Linked DNA regions of Spartinivicinus marinus. The protein of the gene in region 2 interacts with the protein of the main gene of each other region in a pairwise test. Links are inferred from orthologs where the notes say so. Each region holds a gene or a part of one and is shown on either strand. Other genes may lie near its edges.

Region 1 (2,890 bases), 1.9 Mb from region 2 along the record:
TAGAAACAAAAAAGTAGTTAGCTGATAATTAAAGTGGTCTAGCTTGTTCTGATGCCAACTGCTTAACATTCAACAACTTATCACGATAGCGCTCACTACGGCGGGTTTTGTCATTCACTTGCCCCGCCAGCTGCCCACAGGCCGCATCAATATCATCGCCCCGGGTACGCCTTACCGTAGTATTGTAACCTGCATCTAGAAGCTGTTGCTGAAATACCCTGATGGCGTTATTACTTGGCCTTTGATAATCCGACAAAGCAAACGGATTAAAAGGTATCAAGTTAATTTTACAAGGAATATCTCTTAGCAGCTTAATCAATTGTTTAGCATGCTCAGGCTGATCATTAATACCTTTAATTAAAGTATACTCAATTGTAATACGCCGCTTGTCGCTTAATCTTGACATATATTCCATACAAGTGGGTAGAAGTACTTCAAGGGGGTATTTTTTATTTAGAGGCACCAGCTCATTACGAAGTTCATTATTTGGTGCATGTAACGAAAGTGCTAAAGAGACATCTGTTACATCGGCTAGTTTTTTCAACGCAGGTACCACACCAGATGTACTTAATGTGACTCGTCGTTTGGAAATACCATAACCCAAGTCATCCATCATAAGGTTCATGGCATCTACTACATTGTCAAAATTAAGCAGTGGCTCGCCCATTCCCATCATAACAACGTTGGTAACAGCTCTATCCTCTTTATGAGGCACACTGTTAAATGACTTGGCTGCAATCCATACTTGGCCAATAATTTCTGATGCTGTTAAATCTGAGTTAAAGCCTTGCTTACCTGTTGAGCAAAAACTACAGTCCAAGGCACAGCCTGCTTGCGAAGAAACACATAAGGTGCCACGACCACGCTCAGGAATAAAAACAGCTTCGACACAACTACCACTAGCAACCCTAACAACCCACTTACGCGTTCCATCTTCAGAAAAGTGCTGGCTAACAACTTCTGGCCCTTTAATTTCAGCCAGTTCTGCCAACTTTTCACGGAGTGACTTCCCTAAGTTAGTCATCTCCTGAAAGTTGTCCACGCCATAATGATGAATCCACTTCATGACTTGAGTTGCTCGAAATTTTTTCTCACCAATCGACTCAAAAAAAGCCTCTAATTTAGGCTTGGTTAAACCTAGCAGATTGGTTTTAGCAACAACACTGGTCATCTTCTTCACCTTTCAACGCAGACAACATTAACTCACCCTGCTTTTAGAGCAGTGTTATAAGTGCAAGCAAAAACAAGGCTCCTCTATTTTTGCCTGCACAATAGCTTTAGTTTTTAGCGAGTGCGAGGGCAAACTTCTTCATCAGCAAAGAAATAAGCAACCTCACGGGCTGCTGACTCAGGAGAATCAGAGCCATGCACCGCATTTTCATCAATTGTTTCAGCAAAATCAGCGCGAATAGTACCCGCAGCCGCTTCTTTAGGGTTAGTCGCACCCATTAAGTCACGATGAGCAATAACAGCATTTTCACCGTCTAAAACAGAAACAACTACAGGGCCAGACGTCATGAAAGCAACCAAATCTTTAAAGAAAGGGCGCTCTTTGTGCTCAGCATAAAAGCCTTCTGCTTTTTCTTGAGAAAGATGCAACATTTTTGCTGCAACGATTTTCAAGCCAGCTTGTTCAAAACGACTATAAATTTGGCCAATTACATTTTTAGCAACAGCATCTGGTTTGATAATTGATAAAGTGCGTTCAACAGCCATTGATCACTTCTCCAAGTTAAAAAAGTTATTTTGAATAAATTAAACCCGCGAATTATACGCGGGTTTAGGGAAAATGCACCTGCTAGGGACAGTCTGTTAATCAGCTTCTTCAATCCAGGCCATTTGTATTGCTTCAAGGATTTTTTCACCACAATGGGATGGATCATCATTAAACTCTTCTAAAGCCACCACCCAGTTGCGTAAGTCAACAAAGTTAACATAACGAGGGTCGACCTCTTCGTGACGCTCAGCCAGCTCAATGGCTATCTCTTGAACATCAGTCCACTTTAAGCTCATATCCCTCACCTCGCCTAATGACGCTCAGAAACCTGATTAATAGTATATTTTGGAATTTCCACCACCAAGTCTTGCTCAGCAACCAAAGCCTGGCAACTTAATCTTGACTCAGGTTCCAATCCCCAAGCTTTATCTAGTAGATCATCTTCGAGTTCGTCAGCTTCCTCTAAGGAATCATACCCCTCACGGACAATGACATGACAAGTAGTGCAAGCACAGGACTTTTCACATGCATGCTCAATTTCTATATCATTGCGTAATGCAACATCACAAATACTTTCTCCCGGATTTGCTTCAACAACAGCACCTTCCGGACAAATGGTTTCATGGGGCAGGAAAATCACTTGAGGCATTATCGGTTACCTAAATACTATCGACTGAGTGGCCTGTTAGGGCTTTTTTGATGGACTCATTCATCCGCTTAGCTGCAAATGACTCTGTAAGCTGACTGACTTTTTCTACCTGACTCTTTAACACCAGGTGATCCTTTTCATCTGCTAGCTGCTGAGTTAAACGTTGAACTTCATCATTAATTGTTTGTAACTCAACATTTGTTAGCAATTTCTCACCATCTTCAGCTATAGCAACACCCACGGCTTCTAGAAGCCGTTCCGCTTCCACTTGCTGCTCTCGTAGCGCCCTTGCGGCCATATCTTCTGCTGCATGACCAAATGAGTCCTGCAACATATTGCTAATAGACTCATCTGTTAAACCGTAGGAAGGTTTTACTTGAATACTGCTTTCAACACCACTGGTTAGCTCTTTTGCACTAACACTGAGCAAGCCGTCTGCATCAACCTGAAAAGTGACACGTACTTTACCTGCACCGGCGGCCATTGGTGGAATACCACGCAAAACAAAGCGGGCAAGAGAGCGA
Region 2 (8,002 bases):
TATTTTTGTTGGCGTGCAAACCAAGCCCGATACTGATACCAAAGAGCAGCTCGTTCAACAGTTGCAGGATGCAGGCTACCCTGTTGTTGATTTAAGTGATAATGAAATGGCAAAACTACATATTCGTCATATGGTTGGCGGCCATGCAGAAGCCGTAAAAGACGAAGTAGTTTATCGATTTGAGTTTCCTGAGCGGCCTGGCGCACTACTTAACTTTTTAAACAAGCTAGGGCAACGCTGGAATATTTCCATGTTCCATTACCGCAACCATGGAGCTGCTTATGGCAGGGTAGTGGTTGGTCTGCAAGTACCCAGCAATGACCGCGAAAAAGTGCCTGCGTTTTTAACTGATATTGGCTATCACTACTGGGAAGAATCTGAAAACCCTGCTTATCAGCTGTTTTTATCAAATCAGTAGTTTTTATAGATAGTTAAAAGTGAAGATTTTTATGGACTATTAGCGAGTAAGGGTTAGTGGTGGTTTTTCATCCTGGTGCGAGCAGGTGCGATTACGTCCTTGCTTTTTAGCCTGCATAAGCGCTGCTTCTGCTTGTCTCAATAATTCGTGACTACTGCTACCTGGTTGCGGGGTACAAGATGCTAAACCAATGCTTAAGGTAATATAGGTCGAAACATCTGAAAGGGGATGGCTAATGTAAGCATCCCCAATATTATGATGAATTCGGCGCGCAATTTCCTGAGCGCCTCGTAAATCAGTTTCAGGCAAAATTGCGGCAAACTCACCGCCACCATATCGAGCCAGTAAATCAGTACTACGAGTAATTGAACGCTTAAGAATACTCGCAATATCCTTCAAACAAATATCTCCTTGCTGATGCCCTTGGCTGTCATTATATTTTTTAAATCTATCTAAATCTGTCATCATGAGAGCAATAGGTTCATTTTGTCGAATGGCTCGGCTCCACTCCTCCTCAAGACAATTATCAAAATGCTTGCGATTAAATAGTCCGGTTAACGAGTCCCGAGTGGCTAAATTAATTAAGCGTTGCTCCATCTCTTTATTTGCAGTGACATCATGAGCCACAATTATTAAGTATTTTTTATGATGATGGTTAACCATGCGAGTTGTTATTTCTACCTGTAAAGCGCCGCCATCTTTTTTTATTACTTCCATTTGATAGATATTTGAGGTGAGTTTTCGTCGAGAGCTCATCGCTTTCTTTATTACTCGGTCCATTTTTTCAGCAATAAGCGTTCCTTCCTCGAGTGCTGCAACAAACTCTTCTTCTGTATAACCTAATGAAGCATAAGTGGACGTATTATAATAAAGCAGGTCTCTTGTTTCAGGGTCTACCACCATCAGTGCATCACGCGACTGATTAATCAGATCAAAAAACAGTTCAAGCTGAGTATTACTTTCCTTGAGTGTTTTTTCTGTTTCATTGCTCCTTGCAACTTCCTCCTTTAAACTGCTAATCGCTTGCTCAGCCGTACGGTCATCTAAATAAGAGCGACGCAATAGCACGATGCTGGTGCAAATCATCATGGTAAAAATAAAGCCTGAAAATAACACAACGGTTGGAAGCAATGATCGACTGCGGCTTACCAGTTCTGCACTAGGGTACGCTTGTACAACCCAAGGAGAGTGCTGATTAGGGTTAATCGTATGTTCAGCTGCTGGTTTACCAAAAAAGCCGCTGGGTTTTAGCACAGTAGATGAGAAATAAATAACCTTATTCCTTTCTCTAATCTCAAAATAAAATCCCTTATAAATAGGCAGCTGAGTGATACTTTCAACTAATGCTTTAACCCGAAATACTGCCACAATATAGCCATGAAAGCGGCCAGTTAAATCAAAGATAGGCGTATAATTAATAAAACCCTCCCCTCCCTGTTTCAACTGAATAACTTGAGTAATCACACTGGTTTTACTGCTAAAGGCGCGACGTAAATGCACTACGGCCGGATTATCAGCGGGCACTCGAAAATTCAATGCCTGTTCATTGCCTTCATAAGGGACCAACCAACGAATTTGGTAATCGGAGTCCATCCATTCTATCGCTTGAAACTCTGGGAAATCCTTCAGCAGTTGATTTGCATCAGCCATCCAGGTCGTCTTATCCATATCACCCTGGTGTGACCAGCGGGCAGCCATTCGCTCAACAGCTTTGCGTTGAGTATTCAAAATAGACGATATTCCATTCCCCAACTGCTGTGCAGTATGTTGTGCATGATGCGTTAAAAACCGTAAATCTTTTTTCTCCATGATTAAGGCAAATAACGTTGAGATAATGACCAGCACAATCGCCAAATAACCAGCAATCCACTGCGGTATTTTATCCTGAACGGTAGCCTGCCAGTTGGTGAAGGCTGCCAGTAAGCACAGTCCTATTGTTATTAGAGCAATATTGATCAGCAGACTGAAGCTTAGAATTTGAGCAAAACCATAGCTATCTGGCAGCTTTAGCGCCATCGCGATTAGCCCTGATGCACCAAAAATTAAGGGTATAGCAGCCAAACCACATTTATATAAGTGTGAGTTGCTAAAAAGAGGTAGTTTATCTGGTTTGATTAGGCATAACGCTGCACACACCAGGCTAACCGTGACACTGCCAGGTATCGCTATAACCTCATGATCATCCCCATCCAATGTTAATAGCTCATTCTCAACATAAAACTGTTGAATAGAAATGCCTTCAAATAGCGAGAACAATGCAGAAACAATAGCCACACAAGCGATGCCAATTGCCAGCCAGGCATTATGGAGACGGGCTACCATACCTATCCCTAGTAACATCAAACTGATAGCCACAGGTTGAGAAATTTCAGATACAAAAAGATAAACGCTGATGAGGGATACTAATAAGCCACCACCAACATTAATCCACTTAACTAAACTCGATTCTGTTGTAGGGGATAACACAGCTGCCCTTTCCTGCTCCATATTTCAAGCATAGTCACAACCGATTTAGTTGGCTAGAGCTTAATATACAGGCTTGTTATCCACTATTTTACTATTAATCAACTGATTGGCGAACTCATGTTATATGCATAAAACTGGTAAACGTCTTCAAAGTCATTTATTTTCTGGCAAGGTACTTTTTTGTAGTCATTGTGGACTGGTACCAAGAAAAACCAATGTCACCAGTGAAACAGTTATTACTTTATTAAACTCACCGACCAGGCACCATAGCTAAAATTTCATTCCACTGTTTTTCAGCTACTGGCATGATTGATAAGCGACTACCTCTTTGTACAAGTGGTAAATCCTTTAACAGAGGATTTTCCTTTAAGTGCTGCAACGAAACCAAGTGTGTGAACTTTTCTACAAACCGGATATCTACCATAAACCAGCGAGGATTATCGACTGTACTTTTTGGGTCAAAATAAGCGGAGTCCGGATCAAGTGCCGTATGATCTGGGTAAGCTTCTTTGACGACTTTCGCTATTCCTGCAATTCCAGTGTTTTTGCAACTGGAGTGATAAAAAAACACCAAATCCCCTTTGTGCATTTGATCACGCATCATATTTCTCGCCTGATAATTTCTTACCCCATCCCAGTGCTCTGTTTGATTAGGGCAATTGGCAAGATCGTCTATACTGAAAACACCGGGTTCAGACTTCATTAACCAGTAATTTGGCATGTAAGAAATATTCCTTGCGTTTTATATGCTAATTGGTTTTACTTCACACATATTTTAAACTGTGGCTATAGTCACGTTCATTCAATTAACTAATGAGTACAATTAAACCACAATGCTCATACGGCACATGTGAAGTACTTAGTCAGTGACTTACTTAGAGATCAATGTACTTCGTAGTCAAAGTACTTAGTAACTCAGGCCATTGGTGACTAGCAAACAACTAATACAAATAAGCGATAAATTTGCTACATAGACAATTGTTACATACATGGACCACAAAACAAGTAGCAATTTGCTCACCACAGTTTACTAGAACGTGTGTAGTAACACCGCTGAGAAAGATTAAAAGTCTCAGTGTGGCAATAAAAGAGCTTGTGACTGTCTTGCATACTGCAAAGACCACTTGGGGAAATTTAGTAATTAACTGAAAAACCAGCAGGGTTAGTGGAAATGACACAAAAAAACAAACCTGATTTTATGCTGGTGTTAGTTTTTATTTTTGGCTTGGGGGTGCTAACCACAGGTTTTGCTCAAATGACTTTGTCAAAAAGTTCAGCTGAGCTCGCCACCGTTACAAATAATGCTACACCAACAGTAAACCAATCAAACACCAAAACACAACGCACACTATAAATAGGTATACTCAAATAAATCCAGAGTACATAATTGCTTACTAGCAAGTCATTTAGCACTCCGACACCACTACATTGTTGTCTAGTGGTACACTTGCCTGCTAGCCATACCTTACCTAGCTATATAGTAATTACTATCGCTGGCAATTCCTGCCAGCGGAATATCCCAGCTAGCAGTGGGTAGTTTATCCACTTGTTGGCACTCATGGGCCAAACCTACCAAATTAGGGCGAGGCTTCAATGGATTTTTCACAATAAATTCAAAGGTTCTGTCATAAAAACCTCCCCCCATTCCTAAACGGCCTCCATATTGATCAAAGCCTACCAACGGCAACAATACTAAGTCCATCGCCCAAGCAGACTTTAGACGCTCAGTTCGTACAGTTGGTTCCAATATATTAAAGCGGTTAGGTGCTAGTTTTGTCTTCGGCCTATAACGAAGAAACCACAATCGATTATGATAAATAGGATGCAACACGGGTAAATAACAGTGTTTATTCATTTCCCAAGCTGCTTCAATTATTTTCAGGGGATTAATTTCACCATCATTCGCTAAATATACTGCTATATGTTTAGCCTTCAGAAATTCTGGTCTATTTAATAAAACTTTAAGTAGTCGCTGGCTAGCTAACTGTTGTTGCTGAAAAGTAAGTGCCTGACGAGCTTGACGCAACTGAGCTCTCAACTGTGTTCGTGACATAGGGTTTTGGACGTCTGATGAGTCCTCTAGCTGATTACAATCTAGCACCAGGATTTCTTTATCTGTTGTCTGGTTTTTAGTTATTATTAGCCGGTGTTGTTAGTGGAGGATAAACTACTGGAGTTAAAACCGCCCCCCAATCCGCCGCTGTCAATTGGGCCCTTGAACCCTAGGTTCAAGGTGGTGGCTGCTGAGATGTTTTGGGCTTTCCGCCTATAGCGGACTTGCACGCCGACACCTGCAAGGAGCCTCCAGTTCCTAAATTATCGGCTCAGGGACATTCATGACTGGCCAACAGAGCAGGGAGCTTGATTTCATTATATCGATTTGAGTTAGATTGTCGCCCCTTTTTTTATGAAAATTTCTAATCAAAAGCAGGCGTATCACCATCTGTTAATACTTGTTCGACTTTATCCAGCAAGGACTGCAACTGTGCTTGGGTATCTTCTTCTGCTAGCTGCCGCTGCTGGGCTAGCTGTAATAGTTCATGAGCAATATTCAATGCTGCCATGACAGCAATCCGCTCCAATCCAACCACAGCACCTCTTTCCCGAATCTCTCGCATTTTGTTATCTAGGTACTGGGCTGCATCAACCAGAGCACGCTGCTCTTCAGGTTTACAACTTACCCGATACCCTTTATCTAAAATATTAACTGTTGCTGTTTGTGTTGTTGTGTCACTCATGATTCTTGTTCCAGCGTTCTTAACCGAGTGATCATCGCCTCAACCTTAGTGCGGGCAATTTCATTTTTTTCTATCAAATATACCCGCTCTTCACGCCACTGCTGTTCATTGGCACGAAGCTGAGCATTTTCCTGTTTTAATTGTTCGCACAAGGCGACCAACTGTTCAATTTTATTTGCAAGCTGCTGAAATAAGTGATGATCCATTTTAAACGACTAAGGTATCAGGGTATAAGGCTTGCGATTACTATAGTGGGCCGTTCTGTCAGGGTCAATCCAACACCAGCTATTTCAACGCCTTCCTTTTAATATTAGGTTTTAAAATTACTCTTTATATCAGTAATCGCTTCACTCTTAAGGTGTACAGTAGTTTGCAATACCCTCAAATGTTAGGATAGAGACAAACTAAACATCTAGGTAGAATTGCAATGACAAATGCAGCTCAAACTTCTTCAGCAACTATTAGCTTTGATGATGTTGCTAACCTGTTTGTTTCATTGGAGCTGTTTGCCTCTCCAGCTGAATTACATGGTTTGTTAACAGGTATGCTAGCAGGTGGCCTGAAGTTATCAGCCGATAGCTGGCTTTGCCAAGTTCAACAACTGTTGGATATTGAAGAAGTGTTGCCTGATCAGGCTAAGGTTTTGCTAGTTTCCTTATATCAGCAAACAGAGGAGCAGTTGGCTGACCCTGAATACGGCTTTCGTTTGTTACTGCCAGATGACAACGCTGAATTGGAAAGTCGTCTGAAAGAACTCTCTAACTGGACTCATAGTTTTTTAGCTGGGTTTGGTTTATCTGGCCAGCAACAAGCCCAACTATCTACTGATGTAAAAGACATTCTTTTAGACTTTACTGAAATTTCACAAGTACAAAGTGAAGACATAGAAGAAGCAGACTCTAATGAAATGGACTGGCACCAGGTCACTGAATATGTCCGTATTAACGCAATACTGGTGTTTAGTGAGTGTGGCCCAAAAGGCTCTACTGAAAAAAGTGACAACCAGCTTCACTAGTTTGAATATACTAATTAGGGGTTAAACATAATAATGAAACAGCTACCCACTTCAGAATACAAACAACGTCGCTCCAATTTAATGGCAGAAATGGACGACAACAGTATTGCAATAATACCTTCAGCCCCCATCCAAATCCGCAATAGAGATGTTGATTACCCTTATCGACAAGACAGTGATTTTTATTATTTGTCAGGTTTTCCTGAACCTGAAGCGGTGCTAGTACTTATTCCAGGGCGTAGCCATGGCGAAGCCATTTTATTTTGCCGAGAAAAAGATCCAGAAAAAGAATTATGGGAAGGCTTACGAGCAGGCCAAGAAGGTGCTTGTGAAAAATACGGCTTTGATGATGCCTTTCCAGTCAGCGATATTGATGAAATATTACCAGGGCTAATTGAAGGCAAGTCTCGTGTTTATTATGAAATAGGCACCAATGAGATTTTTGACCGCCGAATGATGAGCTGGATTAATTCCATCAAAGCCAAAACTAAACAGGGGGCAGTTCCACCAGGCGAGTTTGTTGCACTTGACCATATTCTGCATGAAATGCGTATTTTTAAGAGTAAAGCAGAAATAGCGCTTATGAAAAAGGCAGCGGAAATTTCTGCCAATGCCCACTTAAGAGCTATGAAGGCCTGCCAACCTGGCTGTTATGAATATCAACTCGAAGCAGAGCTACTGCATGAGTTTGTTTACAATGGCTGTCGTGCAGTAGCCTATAACAGTATAGTTGGTGGTGGCGTTAATGCTTGCATACTACATTACACTGAAAATAATGATGTGTTGGCTGATGGTGATTTAGTACTGATTGATGCAGGCTGTGAGCTAGACCATTACGCCTCTGATATTACCCGAACTTTTCCGGTTAATGGCAAATTTAGCAAAGAGCAGCGAGCCATTTATGAACTGGTATTAAAAGCTCAATTAGCTGCAATTGAAGCAGTCCAACCAGGTAATCATTTTAATCAGCCCAATGATGTAACAGTGCAAGTAATCACTGAAGGGTTAGTTGAACTTGGTTTGCTCTCAGGTGATGTTGAACAACTAATTAAAGAAGAAAAATATAAACCTTTTTATATGCACAAAGCGGGTCACTGGCTGGGCATGGATGTACATGATGTGGGTGAATATAAAATTGATGGTGAATGGCGTAAATTAGAGCCCGGCATGGTACTCACCATTGAGCCCGGTATTTATATTGCCCCTGATAATGAAGATGTAGAAAAACGCTGGCGTGGCATTGGGGTAAGAATAGAAGACGATCTAGTCGTTACTGAATCTAGCCATATAGTCCTGTCAGCAGATGTGCCTAAAGAAGTTGCAGCAATAGAAGCTTTAATGGCCAAGTCAGCTTAAAGGTATTGT

What was found.
Region 1: the proteins of OQE68_RS13110 (region 2) and ndk interact in binary tests that used the Escherichia coli proteins (3 or more experiments, as listed by UniProt). The link is inferred for Spartinivicinus marinus from one-to-one orthologs.

The regions. Positions count from the first base shown.
Region 1 is NZ_JAPJZK010000001.1:1,050,281-1,053,170, forward strand. It holds ndk (nucleoside-diphosphate kinase), read right to left. Parts: upstream 1,717-2,890; coding sequence 1,285-1,716; downstream 1-1,284. Other genes in the region: pilW (type IV pilus biogenesis/stability protein PilW), read right to left, coding at 1-69; rlmN (dual-specificity RNA methyltransferase RlmN), read right to left, coding at 29-1,171; iscX (Fe-S cluster assembly protein IscX), read right to left, coding at 1,813-2,013; fdx (ISC system 2Fe-2S type ferredoxin), read right to left, coding at 2,028-2,366; hscA (Fe-S protein assembly chaperone HscA), read right to left, coding at 2,377-2,890. UniProt on the Escherichia coli protein: Major role in the synthesis of nucleoside triphosphates other than ATP. The ATP gamma phosphate is transferred to the NDP beta phosphate via a ping-pong mechanism, using a phosphorylated active-site intermediate.
Region 2 is NZ_JAPJZK010000001.1:2,907,928-2,915,929, reverse strand. What follows is about bases 3,168-6,130. They hold OQE68_RS13110 (5-formyltetrahydrofolate cyclo-ligase), read right to left. Parts: upstream 4,986-6,130; coding sequence 4,350-4,985; downstream 3,168-4,349. Other genes in these bases: OQE68_RS13090 (UPF0149 family protein), read left to right, coding at 6,050-6,130; OQE68_RS13095 (TIGR02449 family protein), read right to left, coding at 5,619-5,828; OQE68_RS13100 (cell division protein ZapA), read right to left, coding at 5,302-5,622; OQE68_RS13115 (hypothetical protein), read left to right, coding at 4,056-4,238; OQE68_RS13120 (EVE domain-containing protein), read right to left, coding at 3,168-3,605. Also shown: ilvA (threonine ammonia-lyase, biosynthetic), read left to right, coding at 1-418; OQE68_RS13125 (sensor domain-containing diguanylate cyclase), read right to left, coding at 458-2,905; more of OQE68_RS13120, read right to left, coding at 3,135-3,167; more of OQE68_RS13090, read left to right, coding at 6,131-6,637; pepP (Xaa-Pro aminopeptidase), read left to right, coding at 6,671-7,993. UniProt on the Escherichia coli protein: Involved in the removal of 5-formyltetrahydrofolate.